DNA from 3 places in the Jeotgalibaca dankookensis genome. Region 1 is predicted to be linked to each of the others. Evidence: predicted binding sites of a transcription regulator. Region 1 holds the regulator's gene; each other region holds the start of a gene.
The links. The regulator CtsR, encoded in region 1, represses protease genes until heat stress. The targets are predictions, from matches to a motif close to TTGGTCAAAAAAGGTCAAANA.
Positions count from the first base shown of each region.

Region 2: a site for CtsR is predicted at 2,085-2,105, ahead of BW727_RS02080 (ATP-dependent Clp protease ATP-binding subunit). Genes of this name have one in related genera too.
Region 3: a site for CtsR is predicted at 2,056-2,076, ahead of clpP (ATP-dependent Clp endopeptidase proteolytic subunit ClpP). Genes of this name have one in related genera too.

Region 1 covers NZ_CP019728.1:1,760,124-1,764,392, reverse strand. Annotated here, with positions in the region: rRNA gene rrf (5S ribosomal RNA) at 1-31, shown strand, start outside; tRNA gene BW727_RS08680 (tRNA-Val) at 52-124, shown strand; tRNA gene BW727_RS08675 (tRNA-Lys) at 170-242, shown strand; tRNA gene BW727_RS08670 (tRNA-Thr) at 266-338, shown strand; tRNA gene BW727_RS08665 (tRNA-Gly) at 344-415, shown strand; tRNA gene BW727_RS08660 (tRNA-Arg) at 427-500, shown strand; tRNA gene BW727_RS08655 (tRNA-Pro) at 520-593, shown strand; gene BW727_RS08650 (glucosamine-6-phosphate deaminase) at 688-1,395, opposite strand; gene BW727_RS08645 (CtsR family transcriptional regulator) at 1,627-2,091, shown strand; gene BW727_RS08640 (ATP-dependent Clp protease ATP-binding subunit) at 2,128-4,269, shown strand, end outside.
Region 2 covers NZ_CP019728.1:427,244-431,512, forward strand. Annotated here, with positions in the region: gene BW727_RS02080 (ATP-dependent Clp protease ATP-binding subunit) at 1-2,031, opposite strand, end outside; gene BW727_RS02085 (phosphocarrier protein HPr) at 2,333-2,599, shown strand; gene ptsP (phosphoenolpyruvate--protein phosphotransferase) at 2,599-4,269, shown strand, end outside.
Region 3 covers NZ_CP019728.1:1,100,432-1,104,700, forward strand. Annotated here, with positions in the region: gene gap (type I glyceraldehyde-3-phosphate dehydrogenase) at 1-6, opposite strand, end outside; gene BW727_RS05425 (sugar-binding transcriptional regulator) at 52-1,080, opposite strand; gene clpP (ATP-dependent Clp endopeptidase proteolytic subunit ClpP) at 1,408-2,001, opposite strand; tRNA gene BW727_RS05435 (tRNA-Arg) at 2,171-2,242, opposite strand; gene BW727_RS05440 (DNA-directed RNA polymerase subunit beta) at 2,343-2,525, opposite strand; gene murA (UDP-N-acetylglucosamine 1-carboxyvinyltransferase) at 2,585-3,895, opposite strand; gene BW727_RS05450 (DUF1146 family protein) at 3,988-4,224, opposite strand.

The DNA of each region.
Region 1 (4,269 bases):
TTCCCTTTGTGAGAGTAGGACGTTGCCGCGCATTTTCTTTTTTTTGTTTACGGAGATTTAGCTCAGCTGGGAGAGCGTCTGCCTTACAAGCAGAATGTCGGCGGTTCGATCCCGTCAATCTCCATTGGTATATTTTTAAAACTTAAAAATATACTCATATTAAGTTTTCGAGTCATTAGCTCAGTTGGTAGAGCATCTGACTTTTAATCAGAGGGTCGCAGGTTCGAATCCTGCATGACTCATATACATTTGTATATGTATAAAAGCCGGCTTAGCTCAGTTGGTAGAGCATCTGATTTGTAATCAGAGGGTCGAGGGTTCAACTCCTTTAGCCGGCATATTTGCGGAAGTAGTTCAGTGGTAGAACATCACCTTGCCAAGGTGGGGGTCGCGGGTTCGAACCCCGTCTTCCGCTTTTGGATTTTTGCAGCCATAGCTCAATTGGATAGAGTACCTGACTACGAATCAGGCGGTTGTAGGTTCGACTCCTACTGGCTGCATTTTTACTTTGCTTGTTAACGGGAAGTAGCTCAGCTTGGTAGAGCACTTGGTTTGGGACCAAGGGGTCGCAGGTTCGAATCCTGTCTTCCCGATTAATCGATGTAACAACTCTCTTTGAGAGTTTTTTTTATACAAAAAAAGAGTTCTCACTGTTTAGTTAGTGAGAACTCTTTGCATTCTTAATTTTTATTTTTTAATCAATGTAGCCGCAGCTTTATCAACGATAACCGTAACATCAGGGTGGTTAACTAGAACAGTTGACGGGATAGCTGGATCTGCTTTTGTAGCTGTTACAAGATCTTTAACAGCTTGAGCTTTATTTTCACCAAAAGCCATTAAAATAATTTTTTTAGCTTTCATAATGGAAGCAAGCCCCATTGAATAAGCATAACGTGGAACATCTTCTTCTTTTTCAAAGTTTCTCTTGTTAGCGTTAATTGTTGATTGTGTTAACTCTACCTTATGGGTAACAGAGTCAAGAGCAGTTCCAGGTTCATTAAATGCAATATGGCCGTTTTCACCGATACCAAGAATTTGCAAATCAATAGGGTATTTAGCGAGGATAGCTTCGTAACGTTCAATTTCTGCTTGTTCTTCGTTTACGCCATTTGGAACGAATGATTCTTTAAATGGTTTATGGTTAAATAGTTTTTGTTCCATAAAGTATTGATAACTTTGTTCATGTGTTCCTTCTAACCCAACATATTCGTCTAAGTTGACTGAAATCGCTTCAGAAAAATCGACATCACTCTCTACTAGCTTTTCATAAACACGTTCTGGGGTAGAACCAGTTGCAAGACCAAACACCTTGGCACCATTGTCGAGTGCTTCTCTAATTAGTTGGTAAGCTTTTTCTGAACCTTCTTCAGCTGTTTTAGTATAAAGGACTTCCATTTTATTGTGTCTCCTTTTAATTATATTTGTAACCCCCATAATTTTAATTGTAATTGTCGAACTTGTCAATTGAGGCAAGGCAAGTCTCCTATACTTCAAAATCAACCTATTATGCGTTATAATAGAAGGTCAATAGAGGAGTTCTTTCTTTCTGTTTGACATGAAACCAATAATAGCATAGTATTTTAAGTATGATAGTCAAAATTAGTCAGGTGAAGGGAGGCGGATTGATTGAGTAATCAAAACATGTCTGATATTATCGAAGCCTATATTAAACAGATTCTCAAAAAAGAAGAACAAATTGAAATACGCCGGAATGAAATGGCAGTCCATTTTGATTGTGTCCCCTCTCAGATTAATTATGTCATCAATACTCGTTTTACGGAACAACATGGCTATTTAGTTGAAAGTAAACGTGGTGGTGGTGGCTATATCCGAATTATGAAAGTAACGTTTATGGATGAGGTTGATTTTTTAGATGAAATGATTCGGATAGTGGGTGACACTATTTCTGAGAGAGAAGCTTATGCAGTTATCCAGAATTTGTTTAATAAAAAAGTCATTTCAAAACGTGAAGGTGATTTAATCTTATCAATAATGGATAAGAGTTGTTTACAAACCTTTGGAGAAGATGAAAAAAAAGTCCGTGCGCATTTATTAGTCAAACAATTAAAAAGTTTACGTTTCAAGGAATAAGTAGTCAGTGAAATGGCAGTAAGGGAGGCATCAAGAATGGATGAACTATTTACAGAAAAAGCAAGTCGAGCGATTATCCTTGCGACTGAGGAAGTACAGCTCTTCAAGCATCAATCAATCGGGACGGAACACATCTTGTTAGGTCTTATTCGTGAGCCACAAGGAATTGCAGGGAAAATCCTGCGTGATTTTAACGTTGAGGAGAGACAAGTTCGTGAAGAAATTGAACAGATGCTAGGGTATGGTACTTCACGGCCAACCTTAAATAATTTTGTTCCAATTCCCTTTTCGCCTCGTGCTAAGATCGTCATGATGTATGCAACAACCGAGTCGCAAAAACTTGGTATGAAGTTAGTTGGGACCGAGCATATATTGATTGGCTTACTTAAAGAAGAAGTCTTAGCAGTTAAAATTTTAAAAAATTTAGATATTGATATTAACAAACTTCGTAAAACACTTTATGAAAAAATGGGTGTAAAACAACCACCTAAGGTTTCGAATAGAAATGGTAAGAAAGCAGTCAAAGATGCGGGCTTAACGCCTACTCTCGATTCGCTAGCAAGAGATATGACTAAGCTAGCACGTGAAGATGCACTCGATCCAATCGTTGGGCGTGATTTAGAAGTCAAACGAATTTTACAAGTTATCTCTCGTCGAACTAAAAATAATCCTGTTTTAGTAGGAGAGCCTGGTGTTGGTAAAACAGCAATTGTAGAAGGTTTAGCTCAAAAGATTGTAAATGGAGAAGTACCTGAACAATTAGCTAATAAACGCCTCATGATGTTAGATATGGGTTCTCTAGTGGCCGGTACAAAATACCGAGGCGAATTTGAAGAGCGAATGAAGAAAGTTATCGATGAAGTGTATCAAGATGGAAACGTCATCTTGTTCATCGATGAGTTACATACCTTAATAGGTGCGGGCGGTGCAGAAGGTGCAATTGATGCATCAAATATTTTGAAACCTGCTCTTGCACGTGGCGAACTTCAAACAATCGGTGCAACAACACTGGACGAATACCAAAAATACATCGAAAAAGATGCTGCATTGGAACGTCGTTTTGCGCCTATCCATATTGATGAGCCAACACCTGAAGAAACTGTAGCTATTTTACGGGGTTTAAAATCTCGCTACGAAGACCACCATCAAGTTGATATTACAGATGAAGCGGTAGAAGCAGCGGTTAAATTATCAACACGCTATATTACTTCGCGTCGCTTACCAGACAAAGCAATCGATTTAATTGATGAATCAGCAGCTAAGGTACGTTTAGATACAACAACAGATAAATCAACGGTTGTTAAGTTAGAAGAAGAAATTAAAGAATTAAATCAAGAAAAAGAAGCGGCTATTTTAGAACAAGATTTTTCTAAAGCAGCGAATATTCGAAAGAAAGAACAGTCACGGAAAAAACGTTTGGAACAAGCAAAAATAGAAGCTGTGAAGTCTTCTGAAAATAAGGAATACAGATTAAGTGTGGGAGCAGAAGATGTTGCTCAAGTTGTAGCCTTATGGACAGGTGTTCCGGTTAACCAAATGGAGCAAAAAGAAAGTGACCGTTTGATGCAACTCGAACAAGTTTTACATGAGCGTGTGATTGGTCAAAAAGAAGCGGTTGGAGCGGTATCACGGGCAATTCGCCGTGCACGTTCTGGATTGAAGGATCCTGAGCGTCCAATAGGAAGTTTCTTATTTTTAGGACCAACCGGCGTTGGGAAAACGGAACTAGCGAAAACATTAGCAGAAGCTATGTTTGGCTCAGAAGATGCACTAGTACGCGTGGATATGTCGGAATATATGGAAAAATTTGCGACAAGCCGTTTAATCGGTTCTCCGCCAGGTTATGTCGGGTACGACGAAGGTGGTCAACTAACAGAAAAAATTAGACAAAAACCTTATTCAGTTATCTTGTTAGATGAAATTGAAAAAGCCCATCCAGATGTCTTTAATATTTTGTTACAGGTATTAGATGATGGTCATTTGACAGACTCTAAGGGGCGTAAAGTCGACTTTAGAAATACTATTTTGATTATGACTTCTAACCTTGGGGCAACAGCTCTACGTGATGAAAAATCAGTTGGATTTAATGTAAAAAATGTTCAACATGATTATATCGCAATGGAAAAAAGAATTCGTGAAGAATTGAAAACAAGTTTCCGTCCTGAGTTTCTCAATCGT
Region 2 (4,269 bases), 760 kb from region 1:
ATAACCGAGATCGATTAATTTTTCTTTGGCTTTATCGCTCACTGTGATTGTAATATCTTTATCTTTTAATGCTAAGTTAACATCGTCAAGCAATAGACTTAAAATAGCTGTTAAGTTTTCTTTACTCAATGAGTTAAATTCCACTATGGCATCAAAACGGTTGATAAACTCTGGTTTAAAGTAGTTAGATAATTTATCAATGATTGAATGTGTCTTGCCAGCTAGAGCAGCGCCAAATCCAACGCTAGCTTCTTGGTCACCTGTACCAGCATTACTCGTCATAATAATCACTGTGTCTTTAAAACTAATTGTCCGGCCTTGAGCGTCTGTTAAGCGACCATCTTCTAGAATTTGTAAGAAGAGATGCATGACGTCTGGATGGGCTTTTTCAACTTCGTCTAGTAAGACAATACTATAAGGTGTTCGACGGACACGTTCAGTTAATTGACCAGCTTCTTCGTAGCCAACATAACCTGGAGGAGAACCGATTAACTTAGATACGGCATGTTTTTCCATATATTCACTCATGTCAAAACGTATAATCGCATCTTCAGTCCCAAACATTTCTTGCGCTAATTGACGTGCTAATTCCGTTTTACCTACACCTGTTGGACCAACAAATAAGAATGATCCAATTGGACGGTTTTTACGCGAGAATCCCACACGGTTACGGCGAATAGCTTTAGCCACACGATCAATTGCGTCATCTTGACCAATCACATGTTTCTTCAAATCTTCATCAAGATTTTTGAGTTGTGTTTGTTCTTTTTCTAATAAATCCCCAACGGGTATGTTAGTTTTTATTTCAATAATCGTTTGGATGTCTTTTTCCGTCACTAAATTATTTTGGTCTAAAGTCTGAGGGTTTTCCTTCATATGTCGTAAATTAGCAATTTGATCACGGTAATAAGCTGCTTTTTCGTAATCCTCTGCATTAGTTGCGGCTTCTTTTTCTTTTTCAGCTGTTTGAATCCGATTATCTATCTCGTTAGGATCAACAATTTTCAAGGTTAAGTTTTTCTTAGATCCAGATTCATCTAAAAGGTCGATTGCTTTATCCGGTAAGAAACGATCTTGAATATAACGATGCGACAATTTTACAGCTGCTTCAATCGCTTCATCTGAATATTTAACTTTATGATAGTCTTCATATTTTGCTTGTAAACCTTGTAAAATAATCAAGGCTTGTTCAGGCGTTGGTTCGCTAACGCGAACGGGTTGGAAACGACGCTCAAGAGCCGCGTCTTTTTCAATTTTACGGTATTCATTTAATGTAGTCGCACCAATCAATTGGAGTTCACCACGTGCGAGAGCTGGTTTAAGGATATTACCCGCATCCATGCTCCCTTCGGCACTACCTGCTCCTACAATTTCATGTATTTCGTCAATGAAGAGAATAATTTTATCATCATTACGAACTTGATCCATCAATTGTTGCATACGTTCTTCAAATTGACCGCGAATACCAGTCCCTTGAACAAGTGAAACCACATCTAAACGGATTAATTCTTTATCTATAAGTTTTTGAGGAACATCACCATCGACAATTTTTTGAGCCAGACCTTCTACAACAGAAGTTTTCCCAACACCAGCTTCACCTGTTAAAACAGGGTTATTCTTGCTGCGACGGTTTAAAATTTCAATAACCCGAGCAATTTCGCTGTCACGGCCAATAACCGGATCGATGGCACCTTGACGGGCGAGCTCTGTTAAATTAACGCCGTATTGTCCAAGTAGACCACCATCTTTATTCCCATTTCCTTGTCCTTGGTTCGGACGTGGTTCGCTAGCTGGTTTTTGTTGTCCACGGTTTGGTTGTGGCATTTGTCTAAAAAATTGTTCGAGGTCACCAAAATCAAAGGGGTTGCCATTGGGTTGGTTTCCAAAAATATTAAAGTTTCTACTTTGTCCACGTGAAGCTTTTAATTGCTGATAGCAATTTTGACAAAGATCTATTTTTTGAGTTTGTCCATTTAATGAAGCATATAAATGGATGGATGCTTCATTAAGTCCACAATTGATACATTTCATGCGATAAACATCCTTTCTTTTTTACCTATGTTATTTATTCATAATACAATTATACACTGACCTATTTTGACTTTCAAGTTATTTGATTAGAAAAAGGAATTAAGCGTCATAAACGAAATTAGCGTTTAAAATGGTTGTCCTAAAGTGAAATAAATGGTAATCTTATTTTATGAAAAGGTTACGTTTCTCGCGTAGAGTAGCTTTAACGGTAGAGGGAGTAGCAAATAAGTTACTACTAAATAGTTAAGATTACTTGAAAAGAAACACTTTACAAATTTCATAACAAAAGGGGATAAATATAATGGAGAAAAAAGACTTTCATATTATTGCTGAAACAGGGATTCACGCACGACTTGCTACTTTATTAGTACAAGCTGCAAGTAAATTTAACTCAGATATTAACCTTGAGTATAAAGGTAAATCAGTTAACTTGAAATCAATTATGGGTGTTATGTCTCTTGGCGTAGGTCAAGGTGCAAGCGTAACAATCACAACTGATGGTGCTGACGAAGTTGAAGCAATGGAAGGAATCGTTGAAACTCTTAAAAAGGAAGGACTGGCTGAATAATGACAAACCGTTTAGTAGGTATTGCAGCTAGTGATGGCATTGCAATTGGAAAAGCCTACCTTTTGACGGAGCCAGACTTATCTTTTGGAAAAATTTCAATCAATGATCCAGAGGGCGAAACAAATCGTCTTCTGGATTCTTTTGAAAAATCAAAAGAGGAGATTCAAGGTATCCGTGATCATGTAGCAGTAGCTGTTGGTGACGAAGAGGCCCAAGTTTTTGATGCTCATCTGATGGTTTTATCTGACCCTGAGTTAACTGAAGGTATAAAAAATGAAATTACAAACAATAAAATAAACGCTGAGGCTGCTTTATCACAAGTTGCAAATATGTATATTAGTATGTTTGCAGCAATGGAAGATAACCCTTATATGCAAGAGCGTGCTGCTGACATCAGAGATGTTACCGAGCGCGTTATGTCGCATTTACTAGGTTTGAAGATTCCAAGTCCAGCAACTATAAATAAAGAAGTCGTTATTGTAGCGCAAGATTTAACACCAAGTGATACTGCACAATTAAACCGCCAATTCGTAAAAGGGTTTGTAACCGATATCGGAGGGCGTACGTCTCACTCGGCCATTATGGCGCGTTCTTTGGAAATTCCAGCGATTGTTGGAACAAAAACAGTAACCCAAACGGTTTCTGAAGGAGATATGATTATCGTTGATGGTCTTAAAGGCGACGTTATCATTAATCCGGATGAAGAAACAATTGCTTCTTATCAACAACAACGCTTAGAATTTGAAAAATTACAAGCAGAATGGCAAAAATTAAAAAATGCTAAAAGTATTACTAAAGATGGTAAACAAATTGAAATCGCAGCAAACATTGGTACACCAAAAGATTTAGTTGGTGTGAATGATAATGGTGCGGAAGGAATCGGTCTGTATCGAACTGAATTTTTATATATGGATTCTGAAGACTTCCCTACTGAAGATGAGCAATTTGAAGCCTACAAAGAAGTTTTAGAAGGCGTCAATGGAAATGCGGTTGTTGTGCGTACCATGGATATTGGTGGCGACAAAGAACTGCCTTATCTAGATTTACCAGAAGAGATGAACCCATTCTTAGGGTACCGTGCCGTTCGGATATCTTTAGCTGAAACGGATATGTTCCGTACGCAATTGCGTGCCTTGTTACGTGCATCTCACTACGGGAAATTGCGTATCATGTTCCCAATGATTGCAACAGTAAATGAATTCCGTGATGCAAAAGCAATACTAGAAGAAGAAAAAGAAGCTTTAGTGGCTGCTGGAACACCCGTTTCAGACGAAATTCAAGTTGGAATTATGATAGAAATTCCTGCTGCAGCCGTTTTGGCACACCAATTTGCTAAAGAAGTTGACTTCTTTAGCATTGGAACTAACGATCTAATCCAATATACGATGGCAGCAGACCGCATGAACGAACGCGTTTCATACTTGTACCAACCGTATAATCCATCTATCTTAACGCTACTAAAACACGTAATTGATTCTGCTCATGCAGAAGGTAAGTGGGTTGGTATGTGTGGGGAAATGGCTGGCGATCAAACAGCTGTCCCATTGTTACTTGGTCTTGGATTAGATGAGTTTTCAATGAGTGCTTCAAGTGTTTTAAAAACAAGAAGTCTAATTGCAAAACTAGACTCAAAAGAAATGGAAAAACTAGCTGATAAAGCAATCAACGAA
Region 3 (4,269 bases), 660 kb from region 1:
TGTCATGTTTAAAAAATCCTCCTTCAGGATAATTAATTTATTTTAAAGGGTTTACCCTTTTAAAATCAAGTTAGCTGCACCTTCATCTGTCACTAACCATGTATGATCAGGTGCAATGTGTGAAAAAGCTTTAATTGCGTTACTTTTTGAACTTCCCCCTGCGATAGCTATGGCATAAGGGATTCGAGCAACGTCTTCAATTTGCAAGCCAAATCGTGATAATCGATGGACAATTTTACCTTGTTTATCAAAATAGCATCCGAACGCTTCACCAACTGCTTGCTTGGCAATCAATTCATTCTTTAAATCATCTGCCAGTTTTCTTCGTTCCATCATAATCTTAGCATTTCCGACACTATATAACAAACAATTCGCTTGCTTCATCATATCTAAAGTATGACGAATAGTCGGTTCGTCTTTAAGAAGATTAAGAACTGCTTCACTCAAATTATCGGGTACAAACAAAGCGGTATTAGCGCCGCCCGTTTTCTGAGCCATCAAATCACTAATGGAGTTAGCTTGGATAGACATTAAGTCTCCTAACCCTCCCCTAGCTGGAACAAAGGTAAAGTGCCTGTTATCAGAAAGTTCAAAGGTCATATTCTCAGCCATTGCGGCTAAAGAACTTCCTCCCGTTACTGCGACAACAAACTCACCTTCCGGCAAGAGTTCATTAAACATCCGAGCCGCTTGGATTCCTAATTCGTTTAAAACGGATAAAGATAAATCGCTATCACCCGGTACAATACGACAGAATTGGATATTTAACTTCTTAGCAAGCGTCTCTTCTTTTAAATCCATCTTCATTAATCTTTCTAGAATACCTTCCATTTGATTAAAGACTTGTTTGCCTTTTGATGTCAACGACATGCCGGATTTAGAGCTGAATAACAAACCCTGACTTCTCAAGAAGCTTGTTTCAGTTCGAAGCGTTCGTTCTGAAAGGTTCATTACTTCCGACAGCGCACGTCTACCAATTGGTTGGTGTAAAGAGATAACTTCCAAAATACGATAGCGGCTATTTAAAACAGCTAGCATGTCTGGAATAATATTTTGTAGAACAGAAATGGTATCTTTCATAATCAATCCTCAATTCTAGGTGTAGGTCCATAAATGGCCAACCAACCATAAAAGATTCGACTATCGTATAGCTTTTAAAACTATTCACTCAATAAAAAGTAAAATAGTAATATATGCCTTTGCCCTACTACAGACATTGTACCAACATAAGAAAAAATTTACAACTATTTTAGCACTTTTTTCTAAAAATCATTGCAAAACGTAGTAGGTCTTATAATGTCCCACATAACAAAGTTTAGCGCAGAAGGTTGTGAAGCGCTTTCAATTTAATCTTAAATAAAAGAGGTCAGCCTATTAAAGGTTAACCTCTCTTGTGAAAATATTTTATTAATGTAAATTTTTAGAACTTTCCATCACTTTATCAACAATACCGTATTCTTTGGCTTGTTGCGCAGTCATATAGTTATCACGATCTGTGTCTCTTTCAATAACTTCTAGCGGTTGACCTGTTCGTTCAGCTAAAATTTTATTGAGACGTTCACGTGTGGCTAAAATATGACGAGCAGCAATTTCAATTTCAGTCGCTTGTCCTTGTGCTCCACCTAACGGTTGGTGAATCATAATTTCAGCGTTTGGTAATGCAAAGCGTTTGCCTTTAGTTCCTGCTGTAAGCAAGAAGCTACCCATTGACGCTGCCATCCCCATTGCAATTGTTTGGACATCAGCTTTAACAAAGTTCATGGTGTCGTAGATTGCTAGTCCTGCAGAAACAGATCCGCCTGGAGAATTGATATAAATATAAATATCTTTTTCTGGATCTTGTGCATCTAGAAATAAGAGTTGTGCAATAACTGAGTTTGCCACATTATCGTCAATAGGACCACTCAGCATAATAATACGGTCTTTTAATAAACGTGAATAAATATCATAAGCACGTTCGCCACGAGATGATTGTTCAATTACTGTAGGTATTAGATTCATTTAAGTTCCTCCTGAATTTAAAATAATTTACTTTACAAAATAAATTGTACCCCATTGGTCAATAAAGGTCAATGATAATGCTTAGAATGTGTTTACCAATTCTTTATAGCAATCTGGATAAAAACCCCCGCTCTAGTAGATTAGAACGAGGGTTTAACTCTGCTTATAACGTCGCCTGAGGGAATCGAACCCCCATTGTAAGAACCGGAATCTTACGTGATATCCATTACACTAAGGCGACAAGAGTACTGCTATTATACCACTAAACTATAGGTGGGAGCAATACTTTTATTCATCTACTTCTTTTTAAAGTCTAATTAAATAAGAATTCCACTCAACTGCTACTGACTGATGTAATCGGTAATATGGTGCCACGTTTCAGGCTTGAAAATGTCAAACGTACTCTGTCCACCTACCACACCATAACCAATCATTAAGCCGACAGCAAACAGAACGACTGCTAGTACTATAAATAATGCAATCCAAAAGAGTGCTCTAAATATAGGTTTCGAGTTGAATTTCATAGGAAACGTCCTTTACGATTAATTTATTTGAAAATATCTTTATGGTCGTAACTATTCGTTTATACGAATAAAGCATCTAACTCTTTAGCAGAGAGAGCTTTCTCGGAATCTTCGTTGATACGCTCAACGTCGGCTCCTAAATTACGAAGCTTTTTATCAAACTCATAATAACCACGATCCAAATGTTCTAAAGCAGTTACACGGGTATAGCCTTCTGAGACAAGACCTGCAATAATTAAAGCTGCAGCGGCACGTAAATCTGTTGCTGCTACTTCTGCTCCTTGAAGTTCAGAGTTTCCATAGAGTAAAACTGTTTGACCATCGATTTTAAAGTTGGCATTCATACGACGCATTTCTTCTAAATGCATAAACCGATTTTCAAAAACTGTTTCAGTCATGGTGCTAGTTCCTTGAGAAACAAGTTGTGCAATTGTCATTTGTGCTTGCATATCAGTAGGGAAACCTGGATGTGGCATCGTTTTAACGTCTGTGGCTTTTAGTTGTTCTGGACCGATAATCCGCAAACCATTTGCTTCTTCTTCGATACGAACGCCCATCTCTTTTAGTTTAGAAATAAGTGGTTTGTTGTGTTCAGAAATAGCATCTTCAATTAATATATTACCATTGGTTACAGCAGCTGCAACCATAAATGTTCCCGTTTCAATCCGATCAGGAATGATTGAATGCGTTGTTCCTACCATTTCTTCTACGCCTTCGATACGAATCGTTTCTGTACCGGCACCATAAACTTTAGCACCCATATCATTTAGGAATCTTGCTAAGTCCACAATTTCTGGTTCACGTGCAACGTTTTCTAAAATGGTTGTTCCTTCGGCTTGCACCGCACCCATCATCAAGTTTTGTGTTGCGCCAACGCTTGGGAAGTCGAGGTAAATGCGTGCACCCTTTAGTTTATCAGCATATGCTTCAACAAAGCCATTTTCAATTTTTATGGTTGCTCCCATTGCTTCAAAACCTTTTAGGTGAAGGTCTATTGGACGTGTTCCAATCGCACATCCTCCAGGTAAAGCTACTTTTGCTTTACCTAACCGAGCTAGTAAAGGACCCATAACTACAATCGAGGCACGCATTTTACTAACATACTCGAATGGGGTTTCCCAGCTAACATCTCCAGTTGCATCTGCTACAAAGACATTACTTGCTTCATCAAACTCTACATCAATATTAATATTATTTAGTACGTTTTTAATAGTATAAACATCTGATAATACCGGTACATTTTTAAGAACCGTTCTACCTTTAGATGCTAGGATTGTTGCAGCAACGATAGGCAATACAGCATTTTTGGCACCTTCTGCTTTTACTGTTCCTACGAGTCGGTTGCCACCTCTAACAATCATTTTTTCCATTATGTTATCCCTCCGAAATTGTTTTACCTGTGAGTCTAAGCGATTTTCATTTAATTAGCCATTTAAAGTTTACCTTTGTTCATATCTTTTTTTTAATTGGCGAATAGGAACGCTAAACTTCGGGATAGTGACGTAAATTCTAAAAAAAATGAACTTACATTGTATCCTAAAGCAATTGCTGTGAAAAAATAAAGCAATCTTGCTTGTGGAATTTTATTTTTCCTTATCCACATCTCAATTCGCGTTGCTCGCAATGCCCAAAAAGACAAAAAAATAAATACCATGTGGGAGATAATTTCTAGTATACCGAGTGAAAGTAGTATGTTCATCTTTCAAACCTCCTCATAGTCTTAGCCCATACTACCATAAAACCG